4 regions of the Oerskovia gallyi genome follow, and region 1 is predicted to be linked to each of the others. Evidence: riboswitches for the same ligand, from Rfam matches in the RefSeq annotation. Region 1 holds a riboswitch; each other region holds the start of a gene.
The links. Region 1 has a riboswitch for S-adenosylmethionine ahead of H9640_RS16840 (NADPH-dependent FMN reductase). Riboswitches for the same ligand answer to the same signal wherever they lie in the genome.

Region 1 (4,533 bases):
CGATCGCCCGGTGGAACGTCACCTCGCGCCCGTCCGCCGCCTCGACGAGAGCGCGCACCGCGTCGGAGTCGACGAGCCCGTCGGCGGTGAGCGCACCGATCACGACCCCGGACGCCCCCGCGACCACCGCCGCGCGCACGTCGCGCACCTGCACGTCGACCTCTGCCGCAGTGAACACGAAGCCGCCCGGGCGCGGCCGGATCAGGGGGTGCACCTCGACGGGCGCGGCGTCCCCCGCCACCTCGAGGGCCGCAGCGACCGCCGCCTCGACGAGCCCGATGCTCGGCGTCAGCCCGCCCGTCGCCCCGAGCGCCGCGCACAGCTCGACGCGCTGGGCGCCGACCTCCGCCGCGACCCGCACGCCGTCGGTGTCCTGGACTGCGATCTCGAGGGCGACCTCGCGTGCCATGTGGGGATGCTCCTTGGGTCAGGGGTCGGCACGCCGCAGCGCACCCGGTGTCAGCGGTCAGCGTAGACCCGACGGGACCGCGCGCGCTCTGCCGTCAGGGGCCGCTCCCCTCGCCACGGCGTCGAGCCCCCGGAACGCCGACGGGAGCGGCGTCCTGCGCACGCCGTGAGGCGCACGGAGGACGACGCTCCCGTCGGTCGGTAGGGCCCCAAGGGCTCAGGTCGGTCAGATGACGCCCAGCGAGATCATCGCGTCGGCGACCTTGGTGAAGCCCGCGATGTTCGCACCCAGGACGTAGTTGCCCGGCGTCCCGTACTCGTCGGCGGTCTCCTCGCAGCGCGCGTGGATGCCCGCCATGATGTGCGCGAGGCGCTCCTCGGTGTACTCGAACGTCCACGCGTCGCGCGAGGCGTTCTGCTGCATCTCGAGGGCCGAGGTCGCGACGCCGCCGGCGTTCGCGGCCTTGCCGGGTGCGAACAGCACGCCGGCGTCCTGCAGGAGCGCGACGGCGCCCGGGGTCGTGGGCATGTTGGCGCCCTCCGCGACCGCGAGGACGCCGTTCGCGACGAGCTGCTTGGCGTCCTGCTCGGTCAGCTCGTTCTGGGTGGCGCACGGCAGCGCGACCGTCGCGGGGACGTCCCAGATGCTGCCGCCCGTCACGAGGCGCGCGCCGGGGCGGCGCTCGACGTAGTCGGCCACGCGCCCGCGCTCGACCTCCTTGATCTGGCGGAGCAGGTCGACGTCCACGCCTGCCTCGTCCACCACGTAGCCCGAGGAGTCGGAGAAGGACACGACGTTCGCACCGAGCTGCTGGGCCTTCTGGATCGCGTAGGTCGCGACGTTCCCCGATCCGGAGACGACGACGCGCTGGCCGTCGAAGCTCTGGCCCTTGGTACGCAGCATGTGGTCCGCGAAGAACACCGTGCCGTAGCCCGTGGCCTCGGTCCGCACGAGCGACCCGCCCCAGCTGATGCCCTTGCCCGTGAGGACGCCGGACTCGTAGCGGTTCGTGATGCGCTTGTACTGGCCGAACAGGTAGCCGATCTCGCGGCCTCCCACGCCGATGTCCCCCGCGGGGACGTCGGTGTACTCGCCGATGTGGCGGTAGAGCTCGGTCATGAAGGACTGGCAGAAGCGCATGACCTCGCCGTCGGACTTGCCGCGCGGGTCGAAGTCAGAGCCGCCCTTGCCGCCGCCGATGGGCATGCCCGTGAGGGAGTTCTTGAAGATCTGCTCGAACCCGAGGAACTTGACGATTCCCAGGTACACCGACGGGTGGAAGCGCAGACCGCCCTTGAACGGGCCGAGGGCCGAGTTGAACTCGACGCGGAAGCCGCGGTTGATCTGGACGTGGTTCTGGTCGTCGACCCACGGCACGCGGAAGATGATCTGGCGCTCGGGCTCGCAGATGCGCTCGAGCACGGCCGCGTCGACGTACTGGGGGTTCTTCTGGAGCACCGGCCCGAGCGAGTCGAAGACCTCGCGAACCGCCTGGTGGAACTCGACCTCACCAGGGTTGCGGGCGAGGACCTCGTCGAAGACGGACTGCAGACGACTATCCATGGAGTGCTCCTCGGCAGGGCGGGCTTTGAACCGCACCAGGTTACGTACTCGTAAACAGCGCCGTACTCCCGTCCCACTCTGGGAGACGCCGGGCTCACGACCTGGGACGTTGCTCGTGCCCGGGGCAACGGTCCGGTCTCCCTGCGTCGGTCGACACCGTGTGACGTGCCAGAGCACGCAGCACGAAACCTCCGTCCACCCCGTGAGAATTCTCGACCGGATCGGTGCAGAAAGCCCCCCACGGGTCTATACCCCTGTCCAGAGGTCACGAGCACCAGCGCGAAGCCCCGGCTCGCTGGTCAGCAACCCCTTCACGACGGGGTGCTCCGGGAGATGACCCGGCCGCGCCGGCACGACGCGGCAAGCGTGCAGCACGACGACAGTGAGGAAGCGATGACCCAGCACCCTGCAGCCCCCCGCCCCACGCAGACCGACCACCCGCGACCGGCCCTGGTCACCCTGGTCGGCAACCCCCGTCCCGGTTCGCGGACCCTGGCCGCCGCCCGGACGGTCGCGGCCCGGGTCGCCGACCACCTGGGCCTGGCCGCGGCCGACGTGAACGGGCCTGACGTGAACGGGCCCGACCAGGCCACGATCGACCTCGCCGAGATCGCGACCGAGATCCTCGCCCCCGAGCACCCGCGCGCCGACGCCGCGCGGGAGACCGCCGCGGGCGCCGCGGTCCTGGTCGTCGCGACGCCCGTCTACAAGGGCTCGTACACCGGCCTCCTCAAGGCGTTCCTCGACCTCTACGGCCCGGACGGGCTGGCCAGCGTCGTGGCCGTCCCGGTCGTGGTGTCGGGCAACCCCGCGCACGCTCTCGCGGGCGAGGTGCACCTGCGCCCGCTCCTCGTCGAGCTCGGCGCGACGGTCCCCGCACGCACGCTGACCCTCCTGGACTCCCGGCTGGGCGAGGCCGACCTCACGAGCGCCGTCGACGCCTGGCTCGGCCACGCGGGAGGTCCCCTGCTGCGGGCGGCGGGCGACGCCGTCGGGCAGGAGACCACCCACGCGACCGCCCCCGAGCTCGCCGAGGTGACCCGATGACCGCCGAACCCACGACCCGCTCCGACGTCGCGCGCCTCGCCGGGCTCGAGGCCCTGCTCCACGAGCAGGACGAGCCGCAGCTCAGCGCCGACGCCTACAAGGCGGTGTTCCGGCAGCACCCCGCGGGCGTCGCGGTGATCGCGCTCGAGCACGAGGGCCGGCCCGTGGGCTTCACGGCGACGTCGGTCATCTCGGTCTCGGCCGCGCCGCCGCTGCTCGCGTTCTCGCTCGCGTCGACGTCGTCGTCGTGGCCCGCGATCTCCGCGGCCCGCACGGTCACGGTCAACTTCCTCAGCGCCGACCAGGACGACGTGTCCGCGCGGTTCGCGACGAGCGGGATCGACCGCTTCGCAGCCGGCGGGTGGGCTCCTCTCGCGTCCGGGGAGCCCGTGATCGACGGCGCGCTGTCCTGGGTGCGCGGCCGCATCATCCAGCGCACGCCCGTGGGCGACAGCTACCTGGTCTCGCTGCGCGCGCTCGCGTCGGGGACCCGGGCGGACGCCACGCCGCTCGTCTACCACGACCGGTCCTACCACCGGATCGGGGACCACTCGGCCCTCTGAGGCCCACGATCTGGGTGAGGGGCCCGACGGCGGAGCGCGCCGCCGTCGGGCCCCTCACCCGTGCCGCCTGGCTACCAGGTCCACCCGCGCGCGCTGAGCTCGAGCTCCTCGCGCAGCCGCTCGTCCTCGTCGCTGCGCAGGCCCGCGCGCAGCGGGTCGGCCACGACGTCGAGGCCGCTGAGCCGGCACGCCTCGCGCAGCAGCGCGTCGTACGCGCCCTGCGCGGCGAGGTAGTGGTGGGCGCGGGCGTAGACGTCCGGGTCGGCCTCGACCGCGCGCAGCTCGTCGGCGAGCCGCCCGAGGCGGATCTGGAGAGCGAGCGCGACGAGAGGATCGGGAGCCCGACGGCGCCGCTCGCGCAGGGTGGTCCGGTGCGGTCCGGGTGGCGGGAGGGCATCGGTGGAAGACCGGCCGACGCGCATCGTGGACCAGGCGATGGCGGCGACCAGGGCCGCGCCCACCGCTCCGGAGACCACGAGGAGCCACATCGTCGGAGCCTTCTTCCGTGCCCGTGCCCGGCGCACGCGAGGGCCTGCCGGACACTTCCAGCCTAGGCCGAGCGGGAACGCTCCGCCAGGGTGCCGGTCGTGCCCGGCCGGCCCGCGGTCGGCCTCTGCCGGGCGTCCCTCGCCCGCTCCCCAGCCAGGCCTACCGTGCCGTGAACCCCTTGGCCCGGCGGGCGTCGGCGGGCCCCCAGAGGTCGGTCTTGACCTCGGCCCTGACCAGCGGCACGACCTCCTCCGCGAACCGGCGCAGCACGTCGTCCTGCCGGGCGGGCTCCAGGAGGTGGTTGATCGAGACCGACTGGAGGTCGTGCCCGTAGCTCTGGTGGTAGTCGAGGATCTTCTCGGCCACGCGCTCGGGAGAGCCGACGAGGGCGGGGCCGCGCTCGACGGCCTCCTCGATGGTCCGGAAGCTCGTGACCTTGCCGACCGCGGACGGGTCGTGCTT
Region 2 (4,533 bases), on a different contig from region 1:
GGGGGAGACCATCACCCCTTTCTACCCCGACGCCCGTGGCCCGCACCACCCGTCCCGGCGGCGGCGGACGGGTCGCGAGTGCGTCGCGGCCGGGGCGCAGGCGGACCGCAGGCGGAGAGCCGGCAGGTGACCGGTCGGTGAAGGCCGTGGAGCCGTTGCGAGGACCGTGCGAGAGGGTGTCGCAGACGACTGTGGCGCTGCTCTCATCGGCCGTGCCGGTCGCGACGCGCACCCTGCGCGGGTGGCACGGTGGACTGATGTCCCAGTCCCTGCCTCCGTCCCGCGGCCAGACGCCGGGCGGCTCCGCTCCCGCGCGCCCGCGGAACCGAGCCCTCTGGGTCCTCGCCGTGCTCGTACCACTCCTGGTCGTCGCCGCGGGCGTCACGTTCTACCTGACGCGTGCCGCGGCCGACCCCTCCGGAGAGGCGTCTCCCACGGGTACCCCGTCGCCCACGGCCCCTCCGGCCCCCGCCGAACGGGTCGACCCGCCGCCGGTCCTGGACCCGGCGTCGGTCGAGAACCTCGAGATCCACCAGGAGTCGACCGCGAGCACGGGCGACGCCCGCTCGATCTCGACGGTCTCCGTCCCGGGCGAGCGCTCCCTCTCGCACGCCTTCGGCACGTTCGTCGACGAGACCGAGAAGGCGTACGACGCCGCGGTCGACCCGGCCGGGGTGGGCAACGAGCTCAACGTCGGATGGGACCTGGTGCTCGCGCAGGGAGACGTGCTGGGCGTGCGTGCCACGACGTACTCCTTCACGGGCGGGGCGAACGGCACGACCGGCGCCCAGACGTTCTACACCGACCTCCCGCGCGCGACCACGACGTGGTCCTCGGACCTCTTCACGGCCGACGGCCGCAAGCAGGCCGCGCAGTGGGTCGACGCGGCGCTCGACCAGGCCGGGCTCGGGTTCGAGGAGCCGGTGCCCGCGTCGGAGGACACCTTCCGGGACGTTCGCCTGGGGCCCGACGGCGCCGCGACCCTGGTCTTCTCCCCCGGCCTGGTCTCTGCCCGCTCGGACGGAGAGCTGGCCGTGCGCATCGAGCCCGACGCGACGCGGACGGTCCTGTCCGCGGTCGGGAAGCAGCTCGCGGACACCGCGTCGAGCGGCACCCCGTTCATGGGGATCACGCCGCCGCCCGTCGAGCCCCCCGTGACGACCCCGCCCGTGCCGCCCGCGTCCCCGGGAGCCCCGGACTGCTCGGTGCTCAGGTGCGTGGCCCTGACGTTCGACGACGGACCCGGCAAGCACACGTCGCGCCTGCTCGACACCCTCGCCGAGAAGCAGGCCAAGGCGACGTTCTTCCTCGTCGGCCGGTCCGTCACGTCGCACCCCGACCTGGTCCGCCGCGAGGTCGCCGAAGGGCACGCCATCGGGAACCACACCTGGTCCCACCCGGACCTGTCCAAGCTCGGCACGGACCAGATCACGGACGAGCTGACGTCGACGGCGGACGCGGTCGAGGCCGCGTCAGGCGTCCGACCGACCCTCGTGCGCCCTCCGTACGGCGCGACGAGCGACACTGTGACGAGCGTCCTCTCCCAGCGGAACGAGCCGGCGATCCTGTGGGACGTCGACACCGAGGACTGGAAGAACAAGGACGCGGCCATGACGACCGAACGGGCGCTCGCAGGCGTCCGACCTGGGGCGATCCTCCTGATGCACGACATCCACGCCTCGACCGTCGACGCCGTCCCGGGCATCGTGGACGGTCTGCGGGCTGCCGGCTACACGCTCGTGACGGTGCCCGATTTGCTCGACCCTGACCTGGTTGGCGGACAGGCGTACTTCAATCGTTAGCATCAGGGCTAGCACAGTCGGAGTAACCCCTGTACCGTAGCCGGTGAGATTGCAGTGCCTCGCTTGTCCTTGCGCAACGGCCCCATGCCACCGCGAACCTTGTTACCCAAGAGTTGACGACGAACACCGTGATGTTCGGCTCCAGATCATGGAGCTGTTTGAAACTCTAGAAGGAGATCCCCATGGCATTGGGAACCGTGAAGTGGTTCAACGGCGAAAAGGGCTACGGCTTCATCGCACCTGAGGACGGCAGCGCCGACGTGTTCGCGCACTACTCCGCCATCCAGACGCAGGGCTTCCGCTCGCTCGAGGAGAACCAGCGCGTCGAGTTCGACGTGACGCAGGGCCCCAAGGGCCCGCAGGCGGAGAACATCCGCCCGCTCTGATCTCACTCGCCTCCGGGCGTAGCTGATCATTGAACGAGTGCCCCCGACCGTCTCGGTCGGGGGCACTCGTGCGTCCAGGACCAGGTGCTCCCTGTGCTCGGTCGGTGACGCCGTGGTAGAACTGAGAACGGTCCAGAGGACCAGCGAACCGCCCTCCGGCGTGCTGGTCCGGCAACCGCGCGACGCGCACGGTGCTCCCGGAGGAAGACCCGCCCCCACGACCGTGGGGGAAGAGCGAGGCCCGACGTCGTAGGGCGCCTCCTCGTGCCCCTCACCCGGGGAGCCTCCCGGGTGGGCGTGCGCACGCGGGTGAGCCCCGTCGTCGGGCACGGAGAGAAGGAGCACCATGGCCGAGCGCGTCATGGAACGCCGGGCGACGGTCGTCGCCTGTCCCCCGCCCACCGTGTGCGACCGGTTCGACACGGGGCACCTGCTGCACCCCGTCCACGAGCGCATGCTCCGCAACCGGCCCTGGGGGTGGCGCGAGGGCGTCGTGCTCGCGGTGCGGACGACCAGCGGCGGCACCGAGGTCGTCGTCGAGTACGCGACGGGCGAGGGAGCGTGCCGGGTGTGGCACCACACGAGCCTCGCCCTCGACCCCGGGGTCACCGTGCGGGTGCACGAGCAGTACCACGCGCTCGAGCTCGCGGGACGGGCGCTCAACGTCCGGCTGGTCGGCGGGGTGGGTCCGGCGCCGGAGCCGCCCCACGCTCGCCGCTGAGTGCGTGATCCGGCTGCGACTCGCCGGGCGTCTCGCAGCCGGACCATGCACTCGACGGAACGGGCGGGCCGGGCGCCGCGTTGAACCGGTGAGGGCACCCGCCCTCGACGGTTCGACCAGAAGGACACGCTCATGGGATTCCTCGACCGCCTCCTCGGCCGCACCCCGCAGGACGACAGGCTTCACGGTTCGGCAGACCGTCCCGGTGCGCCCGCCTACGGCACTGCGCCCCCGGCCCCGACCGGCCCCGCGCGCAGCGAGGACGACGTCGCGATCGACCGCTACCGCTACCTGCTGCGCACGGCTCCCCCGGAGGCCGTCGAGCAGGCGCACGCCGAGGCGTTCGAGCGGCTGACGCCCGAGCAGCGTCGACGCGTGCTGACCGAGCTGGGTGAGAACGTGCCGCCCGCCGAGCGCGCTACCTCCGACGACCCGCAGTCGCTCGCCCGCATGGCGACCCGCGCCGAGATGCGCAACCCCGGCACGCTCGAACGGTCGTTCGGCGGCAGGCAGGGCGGGCCGGGCGGGCCGGGCGGGCCGGGCGGGCCGGGCGGGCCGGGCGGGCCGGGCATGGGCTCGATGATCGGCTCGAGCATGCTCGGCACCATCGCGGGCGTCGTGATCGGCTCCGCGGTCGCCAACATGATGTTCGGCCCGATGTTCGGCGACCCCACGGCCGACTTCGCGGGCGACGGCGGCACCTCGGGCGCAGGCGACCCGGGCGCGACCGAGGGCGACCCCGGAGCCGGCGACACGGGCGGCGACGACGCGGGCGGCGGCGACGCGGGCGGCGGCGACTTCACCGAGGCCGGAGGCGGGGGCTTCGGCGACTTCGGCGGTGGGGACTTCGGCGGTGGGGACTTCGGCGGGTTCGGAGACTTCTGAGGACCTCGTCCGCCCGGCCCTCGCTCGGACGGAGCCGACGGTCCGCCGGGCCGAGGCATTGCCCTGGCGCGCGACGCGGTCGACACTGGTGCCCGGCATCACGCCGCTCGTGACCCGCGACCTCGGAGGATCCGATGAACGACCCGTCCAGCCGCCTCGAGCCGGTCGGCACGACCGCCGTCCATCCCGCGGTCGCCCGCTGGGTGGCCCACTCGCCGTACTCCTCGCCCGGGGAGCACGCCCAGCTCCTGCGGGGCGTACCCACCGACCCGGACGCGCTGGGGCAGGTGGCACGCAACGTGATCGCGCACTATCGCGCCGAGGCCGAGTTCATGCCGGCCGAGCGTGCCACGGACGTCGACAGCCGGTGGCTCGCGACGATCCTCGACCTCGACCACTCCCGGCACGGGACCGCGCTCACCGAGCCTCGGGCGGTCTGCGACCGGGTGGGAGGCTGCTGCCGGGACCACGCGCTGCTGACCGTCGGGGTGCTGCGCGAGCACGGCATCCCCGCCAGGACCCGCGTGGGGTTCGTCTCGTACTTCACGCCCGGCTTCCACCACGATCACGTCGTCGTCGAGCACTGGGCGGACGGCCGCTGGTTGCGCTGGGACCCCGAGCTCACCGCGGGAGACCCGGTGTTCCCGTTCGACCCCCTGGATCTTCCACGGGGCACGGGGGATGTCGCCGAGGACCTGGCTCTACCGTTCGTCCCCGCAGCCACGGCCTGGCTCGCGCT
Region 3 (4,533 bases), on a different contig from region 1:
GACCGCACGGACGGCATCACCTTCCGTCGCGCACAGGGGGTCCTGCGCGTCCTCCCTCACGGTCAGCCGTCGCTCCCACGCCGCCGTGCCCGTCCGGACGTCGACGGACCGGACCACGACCCCCGTCTCGTCTCTGGCGGCCTGGAGCACCGTCCCGCCGGGACCGGCGACCGCCTCGCCCCGGCGTGGGTCCATCTCTACCTCGGCCACCACCGCACCGTCGACGCTCACGAGTCGGGCCGCGGTGGCCTCCTCCCCCTGGCCCAGGCACACGAAGGCCGACACCTCCGCCGTTCCCTCGACGCGCACCTGGTCGGCGGCGCAGACCTGCCGTGTCAGGTCGTCCAGCCGCCAGCGCTCGTCGCCCGACCCGAGGTCGTACCCGACGGTCCCGGAGCGCCCCGGGATCACCAGCAGGTCCCCCACGGTGAACGGCTCGCCCTCGTCGCGGTCGACGCTCCACTCGGCACGCGGCGCGTAGGTGAGGTCGAAGATCCTGTCCTCGGACGAGCGGAGCGTCTGGAGCGCGTCGTCCTGGGCCGCCCCGTCGCGCGTCACGACGACCGCGGCCGCCACCCCGAGCGTTCCGAGACCGACGGCGAGGCCGACCAGACGGGCGGCGCGACGCCGTCGTGCCGTACGGGTGAGGGGGCGTCGCGTCCGCTCCCGACGAGCCGGCTCCGGGACGCCCGAGCCCGGGTCGACACCCTCGGACGAGTCGTCGAGCACGAACGAGACCTGCTGCTGGCTGCGTCGGCGAGGCACGCCCGGAGCATAGCGGCGACGTCGGGGAGGATCGCCCGGCGGTCCGGGAGGGCGCCGACAGGCGTACGTTGGAAGGGCGACCGCAGGGACCGACGAAGGGATCTGCGACCGCGTGGACGGACGCCGGACCGGGGCCGAGGAACCACTCCGGACCCCTCCGTCTCACGCTTCGAGCAGATATTGGCTCAGATCATGGATTCCCCCTACGATCGTCAACACCATCCAGAGCGGTCGAGAGTCCTGGCTCGTTGACACCGCAGCAACCCCCCAACGGAAGCCTCTCGCGGGTACGGGTGCTACAGCCAGGTTCGATGGAGCGATTCATGACCGAGGCATCTTTCCGCGCACCCCTGCACCGCACCGGGGTCCCCCGCGCCAGCCGTCCGGCCGCCCTGGCCACCACCAGCACGACCCTCCTGACGGCCGCCCGATGAGCATCGTCGACCTGGGGCACTTCGGGCACGAGGCACCGCGGCCCACGGTGTCGTTCGAGCTCATGCCCCCGCGCCGCCCCGACGCCGCGCCCAAGTTCTGGGAGACGGCCCGCCGCCTCGTCGCGACCTCGCCCGACTTCGTGTCGGTCACCTACGGCGCGGCCGGCACGGACCGCGAGACCTCGCGCCGCGTCATCAGCCAGCTCCTGCACGGCACGCCCGTGCTGCCCATCGCGCACCTGACCTGCGTGGGCGCTTCGCGCGAGGACGTCGAGGACGTCATCACGGACTTCCTCGACGCGGGCGTGCGCAGCTTCCTCGCCCTGCGCGGGGACCCTCCGCGCGACCAGCCCGACTGGCGCCCCGCCGAGGACGGCGTGCGGTCGAGCACCGAGCTCGTGGCCCTGCTGCGCGAGGTCGAGGCCGCACGCTGCGCCGCGAGCCCGAGCGTCGCGCTGCGCGGCGCGGCCCGCCCCCTGACCATCGCGGTCGCGACGTTCCCCGACGGCAACCTCGCCGCGGGCACGAGCCGCACCCAGGAGGTGCGCCGCCTCTGGCAGAAGCAGCAGGCCGGAGCGGACTTCGCGATCACGCAGCTCTTCTACGAGGCGTCCTCCTACATCGACTTCGTGGCCGAGGCGCGCGCCGCGGGCGTGACCATCCCGATCCTCGCGGGCCTCCTGCCCATGACGGACCCGGCCCGCCTCGCGCGTGTCGAGGAGCTCACGGGCGTCCCCGCGCCGCGCCGCGTCGTCGAGGCCCTCGAGGCGGAGCCGGACCCGGACGCGCGCCACGCGCTGGGCATCCGGCACTCGGTCGAGCTCGCGCGCCAGGTCCTCGCGGCCGGCGCGCCCGGCCTCCACATCTACACCTTCAACAAGCACCAAGCCGCTCTAGACCTGCTCGAGGGAGTCGACCTCGGCGGTGGGGCAGCGGGGGACGCCAGCGGCGTCTCGTCCCGCACCCCCGACCTGGCCAGCGGGCCGTGGGTCTCCGGCACTCCCCTTCCCTCCGCCGAGCCTGCCCTGGGCAGCTCCTCGGTCTGACCAGTTCAGAGGTATTCACCATGAGTGCACCCACGTTCCCCTCCGGTTCCGTCCTCGGCTACCCCCGCATCGGCCCGCGCCGCGAGCTCAAGAAGGCCGTCGAGTCCTTCTGGGCCGGCAGGACCACGGCCGACGAGCTCGAGGCCACGGCCTCGGCGCTGCGCGTCGCGGCCGCCCAGCGTCTCGTCGACCTGGGCCTCGACGCCTCGTCGGGCGCCGTGCCCGGCTCGTTCTCCTACTACGACCAGGTGCTCGACGTCGTCGCTCTCCTCGGGGCGGTCCCGTCGCGCTTCGCGTCGCTCACCGACGAGAAGGGCGCGCTGGACCTCGCGGGCTACTTCACGGTCGCGCGCGGCGCCGGCGAGGACGCCCCGCTCGAGATGACCAAGTGGTTCGACACGAACTACCACTACCTGGTCCCCGAGGTCAGCGAGTCCACGCCGTTCCGCTTCGCGGACGACCGCGTCGTGCGCCAGTTCGTCGAGGCCAAGGACGCGGGCGTCGTGACCCGGCCCGTCGTCGTCGGGCCCGTGACGTTCCTCGCGCTGTCCAAGGCCGCCGACGGCAGCGCGCCCGGCTTCAGCCCGCTCTCGCGCCTCGCGGACGTCCTGCCCGTGTACGTCGAGCTGCTGCGCGCCCTGGCCGCGGCCGGTGCACCGTGGGTGCAGCTCGACGAGCCGGCGCTCGTGTCCGACTCGATCGACGTGCCGGCCGCCGAGGTCCACGCCGCGGTCACCGAGGCGTACCGCGTGCTCGCGACCGAGCTCGCGGTGGGCACCGAGCGCCCCGCGATCCTCGTGGGCGCGCCGTTCGGCGGGCTCCAGGGTGAGCACGACGGCCTCGCGCTCCTGGCCGCGACCGACGTCGAGGCGATCTCGCTCGACCTCGTCAAGGGAGCGGTCCCGGCGGGCCCCGTCGCGGGCCTCGCGGACAAGACCGTCGTCGCGGGCGTGATCGACGGCCACAACATCTGGCGCGCCGACCTCGCGGCGAAGCTCGCGCTCGTCGACGACCTGTCCGGCCTGGGCGCCGGCGCCGTCACGGTCGGCACGTCGACCTCGCTCCTGCACGTCCCGCACGACGTCGAGGACGAGAACTGGACGAACGGCTCGATCGACGCCCGCCTGCGTGACTGGCTCGCGTTCGCGGACCAGAAGGTCGGCGAGGTCGCGATCCTCGCCCGGGCGCTGACCGAGGGTCGTGACGCGGTCGCCGAGCAGATCGAGACGGCCCGCGCCGCGGTGGCCTCGCGCGCGGTGGCGAGCGGCGTCGTCGTGCCTGCGGTGCGCGAGCGCGCCGCAGCCCTGACCGAGGGCGACTTCTCGCGCGGCGACTACGCCGAGCGCGCGGCCGCCCAGCAGGCCAAGCTGAACCTCCCCCTGCTACCGACGACGACCATCGGGTCGTTCCCGCAGACCCCGGAGATCCGCCGGGCGCGCGCGCTCAACGTCAAGGGCGAGCTGTCCGACGCGGACTACACGACCGCGATGCAGGACGAGATCCGCCGCGTCGTCGAGCTCCAGGAGCAGATCGGCCTGGACGTCCTGGTGCACGGCGAGCCCGAGCGCAACGACATGGTCCAGTACTTCGCCGAGAACCTCGACGGGTTCGCGGTCACGGCGAACGGCTGGGTCCAGTCCTACGGGTCGCGCTGCGTGCGCCCGCCGGTCCTGTGGGGCGACGTCACGCGTCCGGCGCCGATCACGGTCGACTGGTCGACGTTCACGGCCTCGCTCACCGAGAAGCCGGTCAAGGGCATGCTGACCGGTCCGGTCACGATCCTCGCGTGGTCGTTCGTGCGCGACGACCAGCCGCTCGGCGACACCGCGAACCAGGTGGGCCTGGCCCTGCGCGACGAGATCGCGGACCTCGAGGCGGCCGGGATCGGGATCATCCAGGTCGACGAGCCCGCGCTGCGCGAGCTCCTGCCGCTGCGCAAGGCCGACCAGGCCGCGTACCTCGACTGGTCGGTGAGCTCGTTCCGCCTCGCGACCGCGGGCGTCGAGGCCGAGACGCAGATCCACACGCACCTGTGCTACTCGGAGTTCGGCGAGGTGATCGGCGCGATCGACGGCCTCGACGCCGACGTGACCTCGGTCGAGGCCGCGCGCTCGCGCATGGAGATCGTGCCCGAGCTCGCCGAGGCCGGCTACGGGCGCGGGATCGGCCCGGGCGTGTACGACATCCACTCGCCGCGCGTCCCGTCGACCGAGGAGGTCACCGACCTGCTCGAGCTCGCGGTGAAGTCGATCGACTCGCGCCTGGTGTGGGTCAACCCTGACTGCGGC
Region 4 (4,533 bases), on a different contig from region 1:
GCAGCGCCTCGGCCAGGAGCTTGGTGGCGGGCGCCCCCGAGGAGAACGAGCGCCCGAAGTCCAGGTGCAGCGCTCCCCACAGGCCGTGCGCGTACTGGACCAGGACGGGGCGGTCGAGCCCTTGCTCGGCACGCAGGCGCGCGACGAGCTCGGGGTCCGAGAGGTCGCCGTCGGCTCCGGCCGCCTTGATCGAGGCCGCGTCGCTCGGCAGGACGTAGAGCAGGAAGAAGGAGATCGTGAAGGCCGCCCACAGGACGAAGCCTCCCTGCCCCAGGCGGCGGGCGATGTACCGGCCCATGGTCGGCTCCTCTCGGGTGGTGACGTGCGGATGGTGACGCGGGTCGTGACGCGCAGGTGGTCGGATCGGTGGCGGGAGCGCCGGCCCGGCGGGACGCTCGCGACGCGTCCCGCCGAGCCGCTGCTCAGTCCTGCTGGACCCAGGCGCCGTAGAAGTCGAGGCGGGTCGACGCCTCGAAGCCCAGGCCGTGGACAGTGTCGGCCGCCGCGATCGTCGTCGAGAGCTCGTAGACCGGGATCGCATGCCCCTGCTGGACCAGGAGACGCGCAGCCTGGGTCACGAGCTCCTGCCGCTCGGCCGGGTCCGTCGACGCGGCCGAGCGGTCGAGCAGGTCGTCGACCTCCTCGGGTGCCCGCTTGTTGATGTTGCGCGCGTTGGCCGAGAAGATCGTGCGCAGCACGTCGGGGTCCGAGCGCGTCAGGTTGTAGTAGTCGAAGTCGAAGTCCCCGGACTTCTTGAGCTCGGTGGACTCGGCGACCGTGACCTGCTTGAGCTGGAGGTCCACGCCGATCTTCGCGAGCTGCTGCTGGACGAGCTCGAGCGGCTCGGCCACCTGCCAGAACGTGACCGTGGTGGACAGCCGCTGACCGTCCTTGACCCGCACACCGTCGGCGCCCTCGACCCAGCCGGCGTCGTCGAGGAGCGCCTCCGCACCGTCCGGGTCGTACGCGAGGTCGTCCGAGACATCGGCCCACAGCGGGGTCGAGTGCGACAGCACGCTCGTCGCAGGCTCGTCCTGCGGGGTCAGCAGGGTCGCGGCGATCTCCTCGCGGTCGATGCCCTTGCTGATCGCCTGCCGCACCGCCGGGTCGGCGGCGAGCGGTCGCGACTCGTTGGGGAAGAGGTTGAAGACGACGCCCGGGTTCGCCCGGTACGCGAGCCAGAAGCCGTTGCCGTCGAACTGCGGCAGGTCGACCGTGCTGATGGCCGCGGTCGCGTCGATCTGGCCCGAGAGCAGGCTGCCGGTACGCACGCTGGCCTCGGGCACGAACTTCACGGTCACGGTGTCGAGGTACGCCTCCCCGGTGTGGTCGTCGGCCCCGGAGGCCCAGTCGTAGCCGGCGACCTTCTCGAGCACGACCTCCTGGTCGAACGTGTAGGACCTCACCGCGAACGGCCCGGAGCCCACGAACTTCCCGGCGCACCGGTCCTCGACGCTGAGCGCGGCGGAAGCGGGCGAGAGCAGTCCGAGCGAGAACGTCGAGGACGCCTGGAGGAACTGCGCGCTGGGTGCCGAGAAGTCGACCCGCACGGTGCGGGGGTCCACGACCGTGGTTCCCTCGTACCCGACGAGGTAGGCAGAGCCGAGCGAGGCCGCCGCGCCGAGCTCGACGATCTTGTCGAAGTTCGTCTTGACGGCGGCCGCGTCGATCGGCGTGCCGTCGGCGAACGTCGGCCCCTCCCGGAGCGTGAACGTGAAGCTCGTGGCGTCCGCGTCGACCTCCCAGCTCTCCGCGAGCCACGGCAGGATCTCTCCCGTGTCCGGGTCCTGCGCGGTGAGCGAGGCCACGGTCTGGCGGGCCGAGGCGATCGCGTCGTTGTTCCCGACCTGCTGGGGGTCGATGCAGTGCGAGTCGACCGTGACCGCGAAGGTGAGGTTGCCGCCCGGGACGGGCTCCGCCGTCGGGCCGGGGGACGCGCCGTCCGCGGTGCTGCCGCCACCGGAGCCGCACGCCCCGAGCAGGAGCGCCGTCGCGGCGAGGGAGGCCGCGACGAGCGCGCGGCGAGACGGGGCCGTGCGGCCGCCGGGGCCCGAGGGCCAGGTCGAGAGGGACATGCGAGCAGTGCTCCTTCGGTCGTGCGCGCCGTCGGTCCGGCACGGCCGGGGCGCTGAGGGGTCGCCGACGGACCGTGGGTGCGTCGGATCGACGCCGGGCTCACGGTGAGCGGCGGTGGGGGCCGTCAGGGGACGGCGAGGGTGGGACGGGATGTCGGCCGCACGTCAGGAGCGGCGAGGGGTCAGCCGCGTGTCAGCGACAACAGAGCACGAGGGTCCCCGCGTCGAGGCAGCGGACACCCCTGCCGTCGAGCCCCTGTTGCGTTCCGAGTGCGCGCATCGCCCGTTCCTCCGTGTGCTTACCGCGCCCGACGGGTCGCGGTCAGGTACCACCCGGAGCACCCCGTCACGTCGAAGGGTTGCTGGCCAGCGAGCCGGGTCTTGGCGCTGGCGCTCTTCACCTGGCGCACAGGAAAGCCGCCCGAGGCCACCGAGTCAAGGGGTGAGCAGACCGTCCCACACCGTGAGACGACTCAGGACGCCTTGCGCTTGCGCCCCACGAGCACGAGGTCGTCGCGGTGCACGATCTCGCGGTCGTACCCCTCGCCGAGCTTGTCGCGCAGCTCGTGCGTCGAACGGCCGAGCAGGTCCGGGATGTCGCTCGAGTCGAACGCGACGAGGCCGCGCGCGATCACGCGCCCGTCGGGGGCGACGAGCTCGACGGGGTCGCCCGCGTCGAAGTCTCCCGTGACGCCGACCACGCCTGCGGGCAGCAGCGACGCGCGTCCGCCCAGCACCGCGGCGACCGCTCCCTCGTCGAGCTCGAGTCGTCCGCGCGTGCGGGCCGCGTGCGCGAGCCACAGGCGCCGGCGCGTGGTGCGCTTGCCCGTCACGGCGAACCAGGTCCCCACCTCGTGCCCCGCGAGCGCGCCCTCGGCGTGCGCGGCCTTGGTCAGGACGACCGGGATGCCCGAGCCCGTCGCGATGCGCACCGACTCGAGCTTGGTGAGCATGCCGCCGGTCCCGATCGAGCTGCCCCGGCCCGTGACCTCGATGCCTTCGAGGTCGAGCGCGGACCGGACCTCGCGGATGCGCTGCGTGCCCGGGCGCGAGGGCGGGCCGTCGTACAGGCCGTCGACGTCGGTCAGCAGGACCATCGCGTCGGCGCGCACCAGGTGCGAGACCAGGGCCGCGAGACGGTCGTTGTCCCCGAAGCGGATCTCGTCGGTCGCGACCGCGTCGTTCTCGTTGACGACCGGCACGATGCCCAGGTCCAGGAGCCGCTCGAGCGAGCGCTGCGCGTTGCGGTAGTGCCCGCGGCGGATGGTGTCCTCGGCCGTGAGGAGCACCTGGCCCACGCGGATGCCGTACTCGGCGAACGCCTGGGCGTAGCGGGCGACCAGGAGCCCCTGCCCCACCGAGGCCGCGGCCTGGGCCGTCGCGAGGTCGCGCGGTCGCGCGCTCAGGCCCAGCGGACCGATCCCCGCGGCGATCGCCCCCGACGTCACGAGCACGACCTGCCCGCCCGCCGCGTGGCGGGCCGCGATCACGTCGACGAGCGCGTGCAGGGCCGGGACGCTGAGGTGCCCGTCCGGTCCGGTGAGGGACGAGGAGCCGATCTTGACGACGACCCGGTGGGCCGTGGCGACCTGGGAGCGTGCGGAGAGCGCATTCACGGGCTCATCATCCCGCGCCGGGCGCTCGGACGGGGCGCCGTTTCACCGTGTGACACCTCACGGTGGGACGGCGTGGGCGGCATGCCGCCGGCCCGGGCACGACGACGACGCTCCCCCTGGGCGCCCGTGCCGCCCGGGCGCGGGGTCGAGACCCCCGGGGACGCCGCAGGGCGGGCACGACCCGAGGGGCCGTACCCGCCCTGCGGGCGGACGTGCACGGTCGACGACGCTCGTCGACCCGCGCGGGAGGTCAGTCCTGGTCGGGGTCCGTCCAGTGGCCGGACTCGCGCTCGGTCCAGAGCTCGGCGCGGGCCTCGGCCTTGGCGTCCATGCGCTCGGTGTACTCGCGGCGCTTGTCGGTACGCGTGGGGCGCGAGGTGTCCTCGAGGCGGAGGTCGGAGCCGCGGGGGCCGCCGAGGTGCTCGGCGCCCGTGATGAGCGTGGGCTCCCAGTCGAACACGACCGCGTTCTTGTCGGAGCCGATGCGCACCTCGTCGCCCGCGACGGCGCCGGCCTTGAAGAGCTTCTCCTCGACCCCCAGGCGTGCGAGGCGGTCCGCGAGGTAGCCCACGGCCTCGTCGTTCGAGAAGTCGGTCTGGCGGACCCAGCGCTCGGGCTTGGAGCCACGGACCTCGTAGTAGAAGCCGGTCTCGGCACCACCCTTGCGGGTCACGGTGAAGCCCGCGTCGTCGACGGCCTTGGGGCGCAGGATCGTGCGCGCCGGGGCGGGGGCCGGGGCCTCGCGGCGGGCCTGGTCGACGAGCTCGGCGAGCGCGAACGTCAGGGGGCGCAGGCCCTCGTGGCTCGCGGTCGAGATCTCGAAGACGCGCAGGCCGCGGGCC

Region 2: another riboswitch for S-adenosylmethionine. It lies ahead of H9640_RS06955 (hypothetical protein); the one in region 1 lies ahead of H9640_RS16840 (NADPH-dependent FMN reductase).
Region 3: another riboswitch for S-adenosylmethionine. It lies ahead of H9640_RS18720 (methylenetetrahydrofolate reductase); the one in region 1 lies ahead of H9640_RS16840 (NADPH-dependent FMN reductase).
Region 4: another riboswitch for S-adenosylmethionine. It lies ahead of H9640_RS01175 (ABC transporter substrate-binding protein); the one in region 1 lies ahead of H9640_RS16840 (NADPH-dependent FMN reductase).

What each region holds. Positions count from the first base shown of each region.
Region 1 is NZ_JACSQE010000015.1:41,643-46,175, forward strand. Features, by position in the region: gene H9640_RS16830 (copper homeostasis protein CutC) at 1-409, opposite strand, end outside; gene gdhA (NADP-specific glutamate dehydrogenase) at 635-1,972, opposite strand; SAM riboswitch class IV at 2,236-2,345, shown strand; gene H9640_RS16840 (NADPH-dependent FMN reductase) at 2,366-3,019, shown strand; gene H9640_RS16845 (flavin reductase family protein) at 3,016-3,582, shown strand; gene H9640_RS16850 (hypothetical protein) at 3,654-4,070, opposite strand; gene H9640_RS16855 (LLM class flavin-dependent oxidoreductase) at 4,231-4,533, opposite strand, start outside.
Region 2 is NZ_JACSQE010000004.1:265,816-270,348, forward strand. Features, by position in the region: gene H9640_RS06940 (aldo/keto reductase) at 1-12, opposite strand, end outside; gene H9640_RS06945 (polysaccharide deacetylase family protein) at 258-1,802, shown strand; gene H9640_RS06950 (cold-shock protein) at 1,985-2,188, shown strand; SAM riboswitch class IV at 2,318-2,429, shown strand; gene H9640_RS06955 (hypothetical protein) at 2,535-2,909, shown strand; gene H9640_RS06960 (hypothetical protein) at 3,042-3,794, shown strand; gene H9640_RS06965 (transglutaminase-like domain-containing protein) at 3,929-4,533, shown strand, end outside.
Region 3 is NZ_JACSQE010000021.1:5,091-9,623, reverse strand. Features, by position in the region: gene H9640_RS19810 (outer membrane protein assembly factor BamB family protein) at 1-765, opposite strand, end outside; SAM riboswitch class I at 981-1,083, shown strand; gene H9640_RS18720 (methylenetetrahydrofolate reductase) at 1,196-2,245, shown strand; gene metE (5-methyltetrahydropteroyltriglutamate--homocysteine S-methyltransferase) at 2,266-4,533, shown strand, end outside.
Region 4 is NZ_JACSQE010000001.1:260,298-264,830, reverse strand. Features, by position in the region: gene H9640_RS01180 (ABC transporter permease) at 1-298, opposite strand, end outside; gene H9640_RS01175 (ABC transporter substrate-binding protein) at 423-2,075, opposite strand; SAM riboswitch class IV at 2,366-2,477, opposite strand; gene proB (glutamate 5-kinase) at 2,549-3,691, opposite strand; gene obgE (GTPase ObgE) at 3,942-4,533, opposite strand, start outside.